Regions from separate parts of the Nonomuraea sp. B1E8 genome, predicted to be linked through region 1. Evidence: predicted binding sites of a transcription regulator. Region 1 holds the regulator's gene; the other holds the start of a gene.
What was found. The regulator HrcA, encoded in region 1, represses chaperone genes, less so after heat shock. The targets are predictions, from matches to a motif close to TTGGCACTCTCNNNNNGAGAGTGCCAA.
Positions count from the first base shown of each region.

Region 1 (5,718 bases):
GGTCACCGACGCCGCGGACCTCGAAGACGGCCGACTCGACCAGGGCGCCGTCGCCCTCGTCCAGCCCCACGCCCACCACGTGCCCGTCGACGACCGTCGTACCGGCCGAGCCGGCGCCCGACTGCCCCACGAGCACCCCCAGCCCGACGCCCACCCCGGAAGAGACGTCCATGGAGCCCACGGCGTGCCCGATGGAGGAGTGCCCGCCGGGCGACGTCGTGGAGGAGACGCCCACCGGCGGCAGCAGCCCGCTCCTCGACGCCTCCCAGCCGGCGCCCTGACAGCCCTCAGAGGCCCTACCAGCGCCCCGTACGCGTCATCAGCACGGCCGCCGCCGCCACGCCCGCCGTGGACGTACGCAGGACCGTGGGCCCCAGCAGCACCGGCACGGCCTTCGCCGCGCGGAACCTGTCGAGTTCGTCCGCGGAGACGCCGCCCTCAGGTCCCACGACCACCACGATGTCGCCGCCCGCCGGCAACTCCACGCCCGACAGCGGCTCGGCGGCCTCCTCGTGCAGCACCAGCCCCAGCGCCGCCTCCGACAGCAGCCGCTCGACGTGCGAGGTGGAGGCGAGGTCGGCCACCTCGGGCAGACGGAACCTGCGGGCCTGCTTGCCCGCCTCACGTGCCGTGGACCGCCAGCGCCCCAGCGCCTTGGCGACCTTGTCGCCCTTCCACTGCGTGATGCTCCGGGCGGCCGACCACGGCACGATGACGTCGACGCCCGCCTCGGTCATCATCTCGACCGCCAGCTCGCCCCTGTCGCCCTTGGGCAGCCCCTGGACGACGACCAGCCGCCGGCTGGGCGGCTCGACGGTGTGCCGGCCGATCACGTCGAGCCTGAGCGCGTCCTTCAGCACCTCGCGTACGACGCACTCGGCGACGGAGCCGGCGCCGTCGGTCAGGTCGACCCGCTCGCCGGCCCGCAGGCGCCTGACAGAGGCCGCGTGGCGCCCCTCCGGGCCGTCGAGCGTCAGCTCCGTGCCGTCCAGCTCCCGCGACAGGAAGACGGGGACGGTCACGTCACCTGCCGTTGAAGGCGTCGCGCAGGCGGGAGAAGAAGCTCTGCTGCCCGGGGGCGAACTTGCCGGGAGGCCGCTCCTCGCCGCGCTGCCTGGACAACTCGCGCAGCAGCTCCTCCTGCGCCGTGTCGAGGCGGGTCGGCGTCTCGACGTTGACGTGGATCAGCAGGTCGCCCCGGCCGGACTCGTTGAGCCGCTGCACGCCGCGCCCGTACATCGTGATGACCTGGCCCGACTGGGTGCCCGGGCGGACGTCGATCTCCTCGGCGCCGTCGAGCGTCTCCACCGTCAGCACCGTGCCCAGCGCGGCGGCCGTCATCGGGATCTGCACGGTGCAGTGGAGGTCGTCGCCGCGCCGTTCGAAGATCTCGTGAGGCCGCTCGACGATCTCGAGGAACAGGTCTCCGGGCGGGCCGCCTCCGGGACCGACCTCGCCCTCGCCGGCGAGCTGGATGTGGGTGCCGTCCTCGACGCCCGCGGGGATGCGGACCTTGATCGTCCGCCGGGTGCGCACCCGGCCGTCGCCCGAGCACTCCTGGCAGGGGTTGCGGATGATGGTGCCGAACCCGCCGCACTGCGGGCACGGCCGCGAGGTCATGACCTGGCCCAGGAACGAGCGGGTGACCTGGGAGATCTCGCCGCGCCCGTTGCACATGTCGCACGTGTCGGGGTGGGTGCCGGCCGCCGCGCCCGCGCCCTGGCACACCTCGCAGATCACGGCCGTGTCGACGACCAGCTCGCGGGTGGTGCCGAACGCGGTCTCGCGCAGGTCGAGCTCGACCCTGATGGTGGCGTTGCGGCCCCTGCGGGCACGCGAACGGGGGCCCCTGGCGCCGGCCGCGGTGCCGAAGAAGGCGTCCATGATGTCGCTGAAGGGGAAACCCGCGCCGAACCCGCCGGCTCCGGCGCCCGCACCCGCTCCGGCGCCGCCGAAGGGGTCGCCGCCCAGGTCGTACATCTGGCGCTTGTTCGGGTCGGACAGCACTTCGTAGGCCTGCGTGATCTCCTTGAACCTGTCCTGGGTCTCAGGATCGGGGTTCATGTCGGGATGCAGCTCGCGGGCGAGCCGGCGGTAGGCCTTCTTGATCTCGTCCTGACTGGCGTCAGGGCGCACCCCGAGGGTGGCGTAATAGTCGCTGTTTGCCACTTATCGACCTCTTAAGATGCAGCCAGGATCTGGCTGACGTAGCGTGCCACCGCGCGCACGGCGCCCATCGTCACTGGATAATCCATCCTCGTGGGTCCCAGCACCCCGAGCCGGGCCAGTTGGTTGTCGCCAGAACCGTATCCGGTCGCGACGATGGATGTGCCCCGCAGGTAGGGGTTTTCCGAGCCGATGCGCACGGTGAGCGCGGACGGGGTGTCGGACGTGGTCTCGCCGAGCAGCCGCATGAGCACCACCTGCTCCTCCAGCGCCTCCAGCACGTCGCGGAGGCCGGTGGAGAAGTCGGCGCCGGCGAGGTTGGCCGCCCCGGCGAACACGATCTTCTCGTCGTGCCGCTCGACCAGGGTCTCGAGCAGCACCGACAGGATCGTCGCCACGACGGGCCGGTCTTCGGCGGGCAACCGCTCGGGCAGGTCTGCCACCAGGTCGGGCACGCTGGCCAGGCCGCAACCGTCGAGGCAGGAGTTGAGCACGGCGCGCAGGTGCGCGATCCGCGCCTCCTCCACCACCTCGGGCAGCTCGATCACCCGCTGCTCGACGCGGCCGGTGTTGGTGATCAGCACGAGCATGACCCGCCGGTCGTGCAGCGGGACGAGCTCGACGTGCCGCACCGTCGAACGGGTCAGCGTCGGGTATTGCACCACCGCCACCTGCCTGGTCAGCTGCGCGAGCAGGCGAACCGTGCGGGTCACCACGTCGTCGAGGTCGACCGCGCCCGCCAGGAACGTCTCGATCGCCCGGCGCTCGGCCCCCGACAGCGGCTTGACCTGCGAGAGCCGATCGACGAACAGGCGGTAGCCCTTGTCCGTCGGCACCCGGCCCGCGCTGGTGTGCGGCTGCGTGATGTATCCCTCCTCCTCCAGCGCCGCCATGTCGTTCCTGACCGTCGCCGGGGAGACCTTCAGGTTGTGGCGATCGGCCAGCGCCTTGGAGCCCACCGGTTCGTTGGTCGACACGTAGTCTTCGACAATGGCGCGGAGCACCGCCAGCTTCCGTTCGTCAAGCACGCGCTCACCTCCTGCCCTCGTGCCATGGGGAAAACACAGGCTCTAGCACTCTGTGTTCCCGAGTGCCAAGTGTACGGCTCTCGCCCACAAGGTGCGATAACACCGTGTCCCGTCCTGCTTCTAGCTTCCAGGAAGGGACAGGCCTCACACTTGCGCACATGACCGACGATTCCCAGCCCCCGTCGTCCGACCAGCCGCCAGGGCAGGATCCCGACCAAGGTCAGCCCCAACCTCCGCAGCACGGCCCGCAACCAGGCTCCCGGCCGGGCTACACCCCCCAGCCAGGTTCCCAGCCCGGTTACGGCTCTCAGCCGAACTCCCAACCCGAGCCTCAGGCGGACTCACAGCCTGGCTACAGTCGGCCGCCGCAGTTCGGGCATCCATCGCCACCCTATGATCAGCCCTCGGGCTACGGTCAGCCTTCGCCGTACGGGCAACCGCCGTACCACGGCCAGCCCGGGCCGTACGCGCAACAACCCCAGTACGGCCCGCAGCCGCAGTACGGGCCCCATGGTGGGCAACCCCAGTTCCCGCCCCGCATCGACCCGAAGGCCGTGACGCCGCCCCTGTGGTGGCTGGCAGCCGTCTGGGGCGTGGCCGTCGTGTGCCTGATCACCGCCGCCGTCATGTTCGGCGGCGGGACCGGCGCGTCCGGCCTGGCGCCGACCAAGGCGTTCGCGTCCGGCGAAAGCGTCACGGTGCCGATCGACCCCGCGGACAGACCGGCCGTCTACATCGCCAGCGACACGGCCGTCCACTACTCGTGCGAGATCTCCGGACCGGCCAGGCTGGCCAAGACCCCGGGCATCCCGAAGGTCACGGAGGGTGGCACGACCTGGCAGCAGTTCCTCGTCGTCAACGCGCCCGCCAGGGGCGACTACCAGCTGGTCTGCACCCACCAGGAGCAGGCCGCCGTACGGTACGGCATCGGGAGGGACGCTTCCTCCACGGGCGGCGGAACGGCCACCCCGTTGCTGATCGGCGGCGCGGGGCTGCTCGCCGCGGTCATCGGCACGATCGTCGTCCTGGCAGGCCGGGGTGCGTCGCGCAGGCGCCTTGCGGTCGGCGGGTGATTTGCTACCGTCCCCGTGTGTACGAGGGCGATGTACTTGCGGGGAATTGGCGCCGGCCGGGCAAGGGGAAGATCCCGAAAGTGCCCGCCGAGCTGGAGCTCGTCGTGGAAGACGCCGACAGCGGCTTCTGCGGCGCGGTGGTGGCCTGCGACAAGGAGGCCGTCACGCTCGAAGACCGGTTCGGCAAGCGCCGGTTGTTCCCGCTCGCGCCCGCGGCGTTCCTGCTCGAGGGCAAGCCCGTGACACTCGTACGCCCGGCGGCGGCCCTCACGGGCACCAGACGCAGCGCGTCGGGCTCGATCGCCGTCCAAGGGCTGCGGGCCAGGGTGGCCAGGGAGAGCCGGATCTACGTGGAGGGCGTGCACGACGCCGCCCTCGTGGAGAAGATCTGGGGTCACGACCTGCGGGTCGAAGGGGTCGTGGTCGAATACCTGGAGGGCGTGGACGATCTTCCCGCCATCGTGGCGGAGTTCGGTCCCGAGCCCGGCCGCCGTCTCGGAGTGCTGGTCGACCACCTCGTGCCCGGCTCCAAGGAGAGCCGGATCGCCGCCGAGATCACCTCGCCGGACGTGCTCGTCGTGGGGCACCCCTACGTCGACATCTGGCAGGCGGTCAAACCGTCCGTGTTGCGCATCCCCGGCTGGCCGGACGTGCCGCGCGGAGTGCCTTGGAAGGAAGGCGTGATCGCGGCCCTGGGCTGGCGCATGGAGCCCGCGCAGGCATGGCGGCGCATCCTCGGCGCCGTCTCGAGCTACACCGACCTGGAGCCGGAGCTGCTCGGCCGGGTCGAAGAACTGATCGACTTCGTGACGGAGGCATCATGAGCCAGGATCCCCAGCCGCCGCCTGACGACGAACGCACCCGCAAGGTGTCCGCGTCAGACCTCCAGCCGGACCACGGCTCCGGCCCTCAGCCGCCGTCCCCCGGCGGCCACCCGGGCTACGGCGGCCGACCCGGCTCCCAACCCGGCTACGGCCCTCAGCAGGGCTCCCAACCCGGCTACGGCCCTCAGCCAGGATCCCAGCCCGCATACGGCGGCCAACCCGGATACGCCCAGCAACCCGGTTCCCAGCCCGGCTACGGCGGGCAGCCAGGGTACGGCCCGCAACCCGGGTCCGAGTCCTACGGTGAGCAGCCCTACGGCCGGATGCCCGACTCCGAGCCCATCTACGGACCCCAGCCGCCCGGCTACGGCGGCCAGCCAGGCTACGGCGGGCAGCCCGGTTACGGTCCGCCTCCCGGTTACGCGCCACCGCCCGGCCAGGGCCAGGTCCCGGGATACGGCGCTCCCCCGCCCGGCTACGGCCCTCCTCCCGGCCACGCCTACCCCGGAGGCCCCCGCGAGCCGTACGTCCCCGGCCGTTTCGGCCCCCGCCCGGGCACCGACGACACCTCGCTGGCGATGATCGCGCACCTGCTGGGCCTGCTGGCCTCCTGGATCGGTCCGCTGG
Region 1 is NZ_JBDPLS010000006.1:210,590-216,307, forward strand. Features, by position in the region: gene ABGA98_RS21645 (hypothetical protein) at 1-281, shown strand, start outside; gene ABGA98_RS21650 (16S rRNA (uracil(1498)-N(3))-methyltransferase) at 297-1,022, opposite strand; gene dnaJ (molecular chaperone DnaJ) at 1,024-2,169, opposite strand; gene hrcA (heat-inducible transcriptional repressor HrcA) at 2,181-3,194, opposite strand; gene ABGA98_RS21665 (hypothetical protein) at 3,749-4,267, shown strand; gene ABGA98_RS21670 (DUF3097 domain-containing protein) at 4,285-5,091, shown strand; gene ABGA98_RS21675 (DUF4870 domain-containing protein) at 5,088-5,718, shown strand, end outside.

Region 2 (5,718 bases), on a different contig from region 1:
GAGCCCGCCGACATCGTCGCGGCCGAGCCCCGCGGCCTGGCCAGGCTCTACGTGGTCCTGACCCGGGCGGTGACCTCGCTGACGGTCCTGCACGACAAGCCGCTGCCGGCACAGCTGGCCGGCTGACGGGCGTCCGGCACGGCCGCTTCTAGGATGGCTGGGCAAGGAGCTCTCAACCTAGGAGGATGCCGTGCCAGCGCCCCTTCCCCATGAACACCTGCCGTCGGTCCCCGCGCTCGTGGTGGAGAGCGACGACCTCCAGGACGGCGAGCGACTCAACGACCTGCACGTCTTCAACGACTGGGGCATGACCGGCCAGAACCTCTCGCCCCAGCTGCGCTGGTCCGGCGCTCCCGCCGAGACCCGCTCCTACGCCGTCACCTGCTTCGACCCCGACGCCCCCACAGGCAGCGGCTTCTGGCACTGGGTGCTCTTCGACCTCCCCGCCTCGGTCACCGGGCTGCCGACGGGCGCGGGCACGGCCCCGGAGTTCAAGGGTCTGCCCGCGGGCGCGGTGCACGCCCGCAACGACTACGGCACGAAAGACTACGGCGGCGCCGCCCCGCCTCCTGGCGACCCGCACCGCTACGTCTTCACGGTCCACGCGCTGGGGGTCGACTCGCTCGGCCTGGACAGCGGCGCCAGCCCGGCGGTGGTGGGCTTCAACATCACCGCCAACACCCTGGCCCGCGGCCACCTCATCCCCCACTACGGGGTCTGACGACGCGAAAGGCGCCCCACCGCACGCTGGTGGGGCGCCTTTCGCGTGGGCGCTAGCCGCAGGTCTTGGCCAGCGGCCCCACGTTGCCGAGCAGCGGCACCCAGGCTTGCAGCGCGCACAGCGGCCCGCTCCGGGTCACGGTCTGGGTGAAGACGACAGGGTTGTCGGCATGCGCGGGAACGGCCGTGAGGGTCACGGAGGCGAGGCCGAGAACGGCGACGCCCAGCATGCGCTTACTGCGGGAGAACACTTATCTGCTCCTTCGATGAGGTGATGTGGTGACAACCCTTTCTCACTCGAAGTAGCGAATCAATTGCGAAACGTAATGGCAGTCAAACAAAAGCAAGAGCGGCCCGGAAAAACCGGACCGCTCTTTTGGGACGTGCCTCGCTAAACAGGACCTAGAAGTCCATGTCGCCGCCGCCGGGCATGCCGGCGGGAGCGGCCGGGGTCTTCTCCGGCTTCTCGGCGATGACGGCCTCGGTGGTGAGGAAGAGCGCCGCGATCGAGGCGGCGTTCTGCAGCGCCGAGCGCGTCACCTTGGCCGGGTCGATAATGCCGGCCTCGAACATGTTGACGTATTCGCCCGACGCGGCGTTGAGACCCTCACCCGGGGTGAGGTTGCGCACGCGCTCGACCACGACGCCGCCCTCGAGGCCGGCGTTGACCGCGATCTGCTTCAGCGGCTCCTCGAGAGCCTTCTTCACGATCCCCGCACCGGTGGCCTCGTCGCCGTTGAGCTCGAGCTTGTCGAACGCCTTGGCACCGGCCTGCAGCAGCGCCACGCCACCACCCGGGACGATGCCCTCCTCGACGGCCGCCTTCGCGTTGCGGACGGCGTCCTCGATGCGGTGCTTGCGCTCCTTGAGCTCGACCTCGGTCGCCGCGCCCGCCTTGATGACGGCCACGCCGCCGGCCAGCTTGGCCAGCCGCTCCTGGAGCTTCTCGCGGTCGTAGTCGGAGTCGGTGCGCTCGATCTCGGCGCGGATCTCGTTGACCCGGCCGGAGATCTGCTCGGCGTCACCGGCGCCGTCGACGATCGTCGTCTCGTCCTTGGTCACGACCACCTTGCGGGCACGGCCCAGCAGGTCGAGGGTGGCGGTCTCGAGCTTGAGGCCGACCTCCTCGGCGATGACCTGACCACCGGTCAGGATGGCGATGTCGTTGAGCATGGCCTTGCGGCGGTCGCCGAAGCCCGGGGCCTTGACGGCCACGGAGCGGAACAGGCCGCGGATCTTGTTGACCACCAGGGTCGCCAGGGCCTCGCCCTCGACGTCCTCGGCGATGATCAGCAGCGGCTTGCCGGACTGCACGACCTTGTCGAGCAGCGGCAGCAGGTCCTTGTTGGCGGAGACCTTGCCGTTGACGATCAGGATGTACGGGTCTTCGAGCACGGCCTCCATGCGGTCGGAGTCGGTGACGAAGTACATCGACGTCATGCCCTTGTCGAAGCGCATGCCCTCGGTGAGCTCGAGCTCGAGGCCGAAGGTGTTGCTCTCCTCGACGGTGATGACGCCTTCCTTGCCGACCTTGTCCATCGCCTCGGCGATGAGCGCGCCGATCTCGGGGTCGGCTGCGGAGATGGAGGCGGTCGAAGCGATCTGCTCCTTGGTCTCCACGTCCTTGGCCAGCTTGGAGAGCTCCTCGCTGACCCGCTCGACGGCCGCCTCGATGCCCTTCTTCAGAGCCATCGGGTTGGCGCCGGCGGCCACGTTGCGCAGGCCCTCACGCACCAGCGCCTGGGCGAGCACGGTGGCGGTCGTGGTGCCGTCGCCGGCGACGTCGTCCGTCTTCTTGGCGACTTCCTTGACCAGCTCCGCGCCGATCTTCTCCCACGGGTCCTCGAGCTCGATCTCCTTGGCGATGGACACACCGTCGTTGGTGATCGTGGGAGCGCCCCACTTCTTCTCCAGCACGACGTTGCGCCCCTTGGGGCCCAGGGTCACCTTGACGGCGTCGGCGAGCTGGTTCATACCGCGCTCGAGACCGCGCCGGGCGTCCTCGTCAAACGCGATCATCTTGGCTGCCATAAGGCTAGACCTCCCAGATGCAGGGTGGCTTGTCGTGGACCGAGCCGACGCCCGCGACGGCATGGGTCAGCATCTCCGTTCGGCAGACCCCATCGTCTCGATCCGGTGTTGGCACTCTGCTGCACAGAGTGCCAACGAACTGTTTAGCACTCTACCCTGCCGAGTGCAAGCGAACTCACCCGTGGTCGGCACTTCCCCCAGGTCAGTCGTCTGTCCGGCGAGCCGCCCCGTGGGCGCACCGCTGGCCGCGGTTCGCGCACACGGCTCGCCGTACCAGGATCGACGAAGAAAGGTGACGGTTCGCCCGGACTGCGCTGCCGTGCGAACCCGCCGGTGCATACCAGTGCGGTAATCAGACCGTCCTGACGGACTCCGCCTGCGGCCCCTTCTGGCCCTGCGTGATCTCGAACTCGACACGCTGTCCCTGTTCGAGAGAGCGGTACCCGTCCATCATGATCGCTGAGTAATGGACGAATACATCCTTACCACCGTCTACCGCGATGAAGCCGTAGCCCTTGTCCGCGTTGAACCACTTGACGGTGCCCTGCGCCACTTCCGACTCCTCTTACTGGGCTCCCAGACCTCGCCCATTCCTTCGCGAGACCCGTAATCGCCTGACTTAACGGAAAATCAGCCAGGCGATCGCCCTCGACCATACCTGTGGCACGGGGTTTGGCAACAGAGTCAATCCGCAGACTGCGCATTTCCTCTCATCGACGGTTCAACGTTGAATTGCTGGGAAAAGAAGAAGGCGCCCGCAAGGGGCGCCTTCGCCGAAGTGTGATCTGCCGCACTCAACCGCCGGCGACGGCGGGGATGATGGAGATCTGGGTGCCCTCCGGCGCCGGAGTGTCCAGCCCTTGGGCGAATCGGACGTCCTCTTCCCCCACATAAACGTTGACAAAACGCCGAATCTTGCCCGATTCATCCAGGATTCTCGCGCCGATACCCGGGTAGTCAGAGTCCAGCTTGGCCAGCACGTCACGAAGAGTCGCGCCCTCGCCACTGACCTCCGCGTTGCCCCCGGTGTAGGTGCGCAGAATGGTGGGAATCCGCACAGAAACGCTCATGGTTTACCTCGCCTTTCCTGGTTGTCAGACAGTCGCGCGGAACGCGTCGAGGGAGGGCTTGATCACGGCCGTGGGCCTGGCGTCGCCGCTGATCGCGTCGAGCGTCTTGAGGCCGTCGCCGGTGTTCAGCACCACGGTCTCGGCCTCCGGGTCGAGCTGCCCGGTCTCGGTGAGCTTCTTCAGCACGCCCACGGTCACGCCGCCCGCGGTCTCGGCGAAGATGCCCTCCGTCGAGGCCAGGAGCTTGATGGCGGCCACGATCTCGGCGTCCGTGACGTCCTCGACGCCCCCTCCGGTCCGCCGCGCGATGTCCAGCACGTACGGCCCGTCAGCGGGGTTTCCGATGGCCAGCGACTTGGCGATGGTGTCGGGCCTGACCGGCTGCACGACGTCGTGCCCCGCCTTGTAGGCGGTCGACACCGGCGAGCACCCGGCCGCCTGAGCCCCGAAGATCTTGTAGGGCGTGTCCTCGACCAGCCCCAGCGCCACCAGCTCCTTGAAGCCCTTGTCGATCTTCGTGAGCTGCGAGCCCGAGGCGATGGGGATGATGATCTGCTCGGGCAACCGCCACCCGAGCTGCTCGGCGATCTCGTACGCGAGCGTCTTGGAGCCCTCGGCGTAGTAAGGGCGCAGGTTGATGTTGGTGAACCCCCACTTGTCACCGAGCGGGTCGCCGATCAACTCGGAGCAGAACCTGTTGACGTCGTCGTAGGTGCCCTCGATGCCGACCAGCCGGCCGCCGAACACCCGGGCCATGGCGATCTTGGCTTGTTCGAGGTTGGCCGGGATGAACACGCACGCCTCCAGCCCGGCCCGCGCCGCGGCGGCCGTCACCGCGCCCGCGAGGTTGCCGGTGGAGGAGCAGGAGAGCGTGTGGAAGCCGAAGTTGCGGGCCGCCTCGACGGCCATGGCGACCACGCGGTCCTTGAAGGAGTGGGTGGGGTTGCCCGAGTCGTCCTTGACGTGGAGGGATCTGATGCCGAGCGCCCGCCCGAGGTTGCCGGCCCTGACCAGCTTGGTCCAGCCGGGGTTCATGTTGGGCTTGTCGGCGACGTCGGCCGGCACGGGCAGCAGCGAGCGGTAGCGCCAGATGTTGGCGGGGCCCGACTCGATGGCCGCGCGGGTCACCTCGCCGAACTCGTAGGCCGCTTCGAGCGGCCCGAAACACTCCTGGCAGGCGAAGCTCGGACCGAGCGGGTAACGCGCGCCGCACTCGCGGCAGGACAGACCGACGGCGGGACCGAAATCGTGCGACATGAAGCGAGGCCTTCCCTCATCTTCGTCTGCGGCCACCTTGACCACAGACCGGAATTGGCACCTTGTCCCGGTCGGCCTCGCCAGGTCGCGAGTCACAAGCCGGGAGGGTTGCCGGGGCTTCGCAGGGCCGGTCCCTCCACCCCTCTGGATGAGCAATATTCAGTTGTCGACTCGGACTCTACCCGCCCACGTGGCGGAAACGTCCTCCCGTCTCAAATAATGAGACGTACGATCTCAGCGATAGTCGTCTCCCAGCACGCCCTGCACATATTTGCGCGCCTGGTGGATGCGCGACTTCGCGGTGCCGAGCGGGATGCCCAGCTGGTCGGCCACCTCGTTGTAGTCGAGCTGGACGATGTCGCGCAGAACCAGCGCCTGCGCCAGATCCGGCTTGTCGGCCTCCAGCGCCTCCATGGCGTCGAGCAGGTCGAGCCGCGAGCCCGCGATCACGCTGACGCGCCGCACGTCGGGCTTCTGCATCGGCAGCTCGTCCGAGCTCTGCTCGGCCGCCCGGCGTTTGAGCGACCGGTAGGTCGTGCGCGCGCAGTTGGCCGTCACGATGTGCAGCCAGGTGCTGAACCTGGCCCGCCCCTCGAAGCGCCCGATGTTGCGCGCCACGGCCAGCAGGGTGTCCTGGGAG
Region 2 is NZ_JBDPLS010000023.1:28,913-34,630, reverse strand. Features, by position in the region: gene ABGA98_RS43375 (AAA family ATPase) at 1-126, shown strand, start outside; gene ABGA98_RS43370 (YbhB/YbcL family Raf kinase inhibitor-like protein) at 191-721, shown strand; gene ABGA98_RS43365 (hypothetical protein) at 774-971, opposite strand; gene groL (chaperonin GroEL) at 1,123-2,751, opposite strand; gene ABGA98_RS43355 (cold-shock protein) at 3,104-3,304, opposite strand; gene ABGA98_RS43350 (MoaD/ThiS family protein) at 3,546-3,821, opposite strand; gene thrC (threonine synthase) at 3,846-5,078, opposite strand; SAM riboswitch class I at 5,092-5,233, opposite strand; gene ABGA98_RS43340 (RNA polymerase sigma factor) at 5,313-5,718, opposite strand, start outside.
Region 2: groL (chaperonin GroEL) is a predicted target of HrcA. The motif match lies at 2,860-2,886, and genes of this name have one in related genera.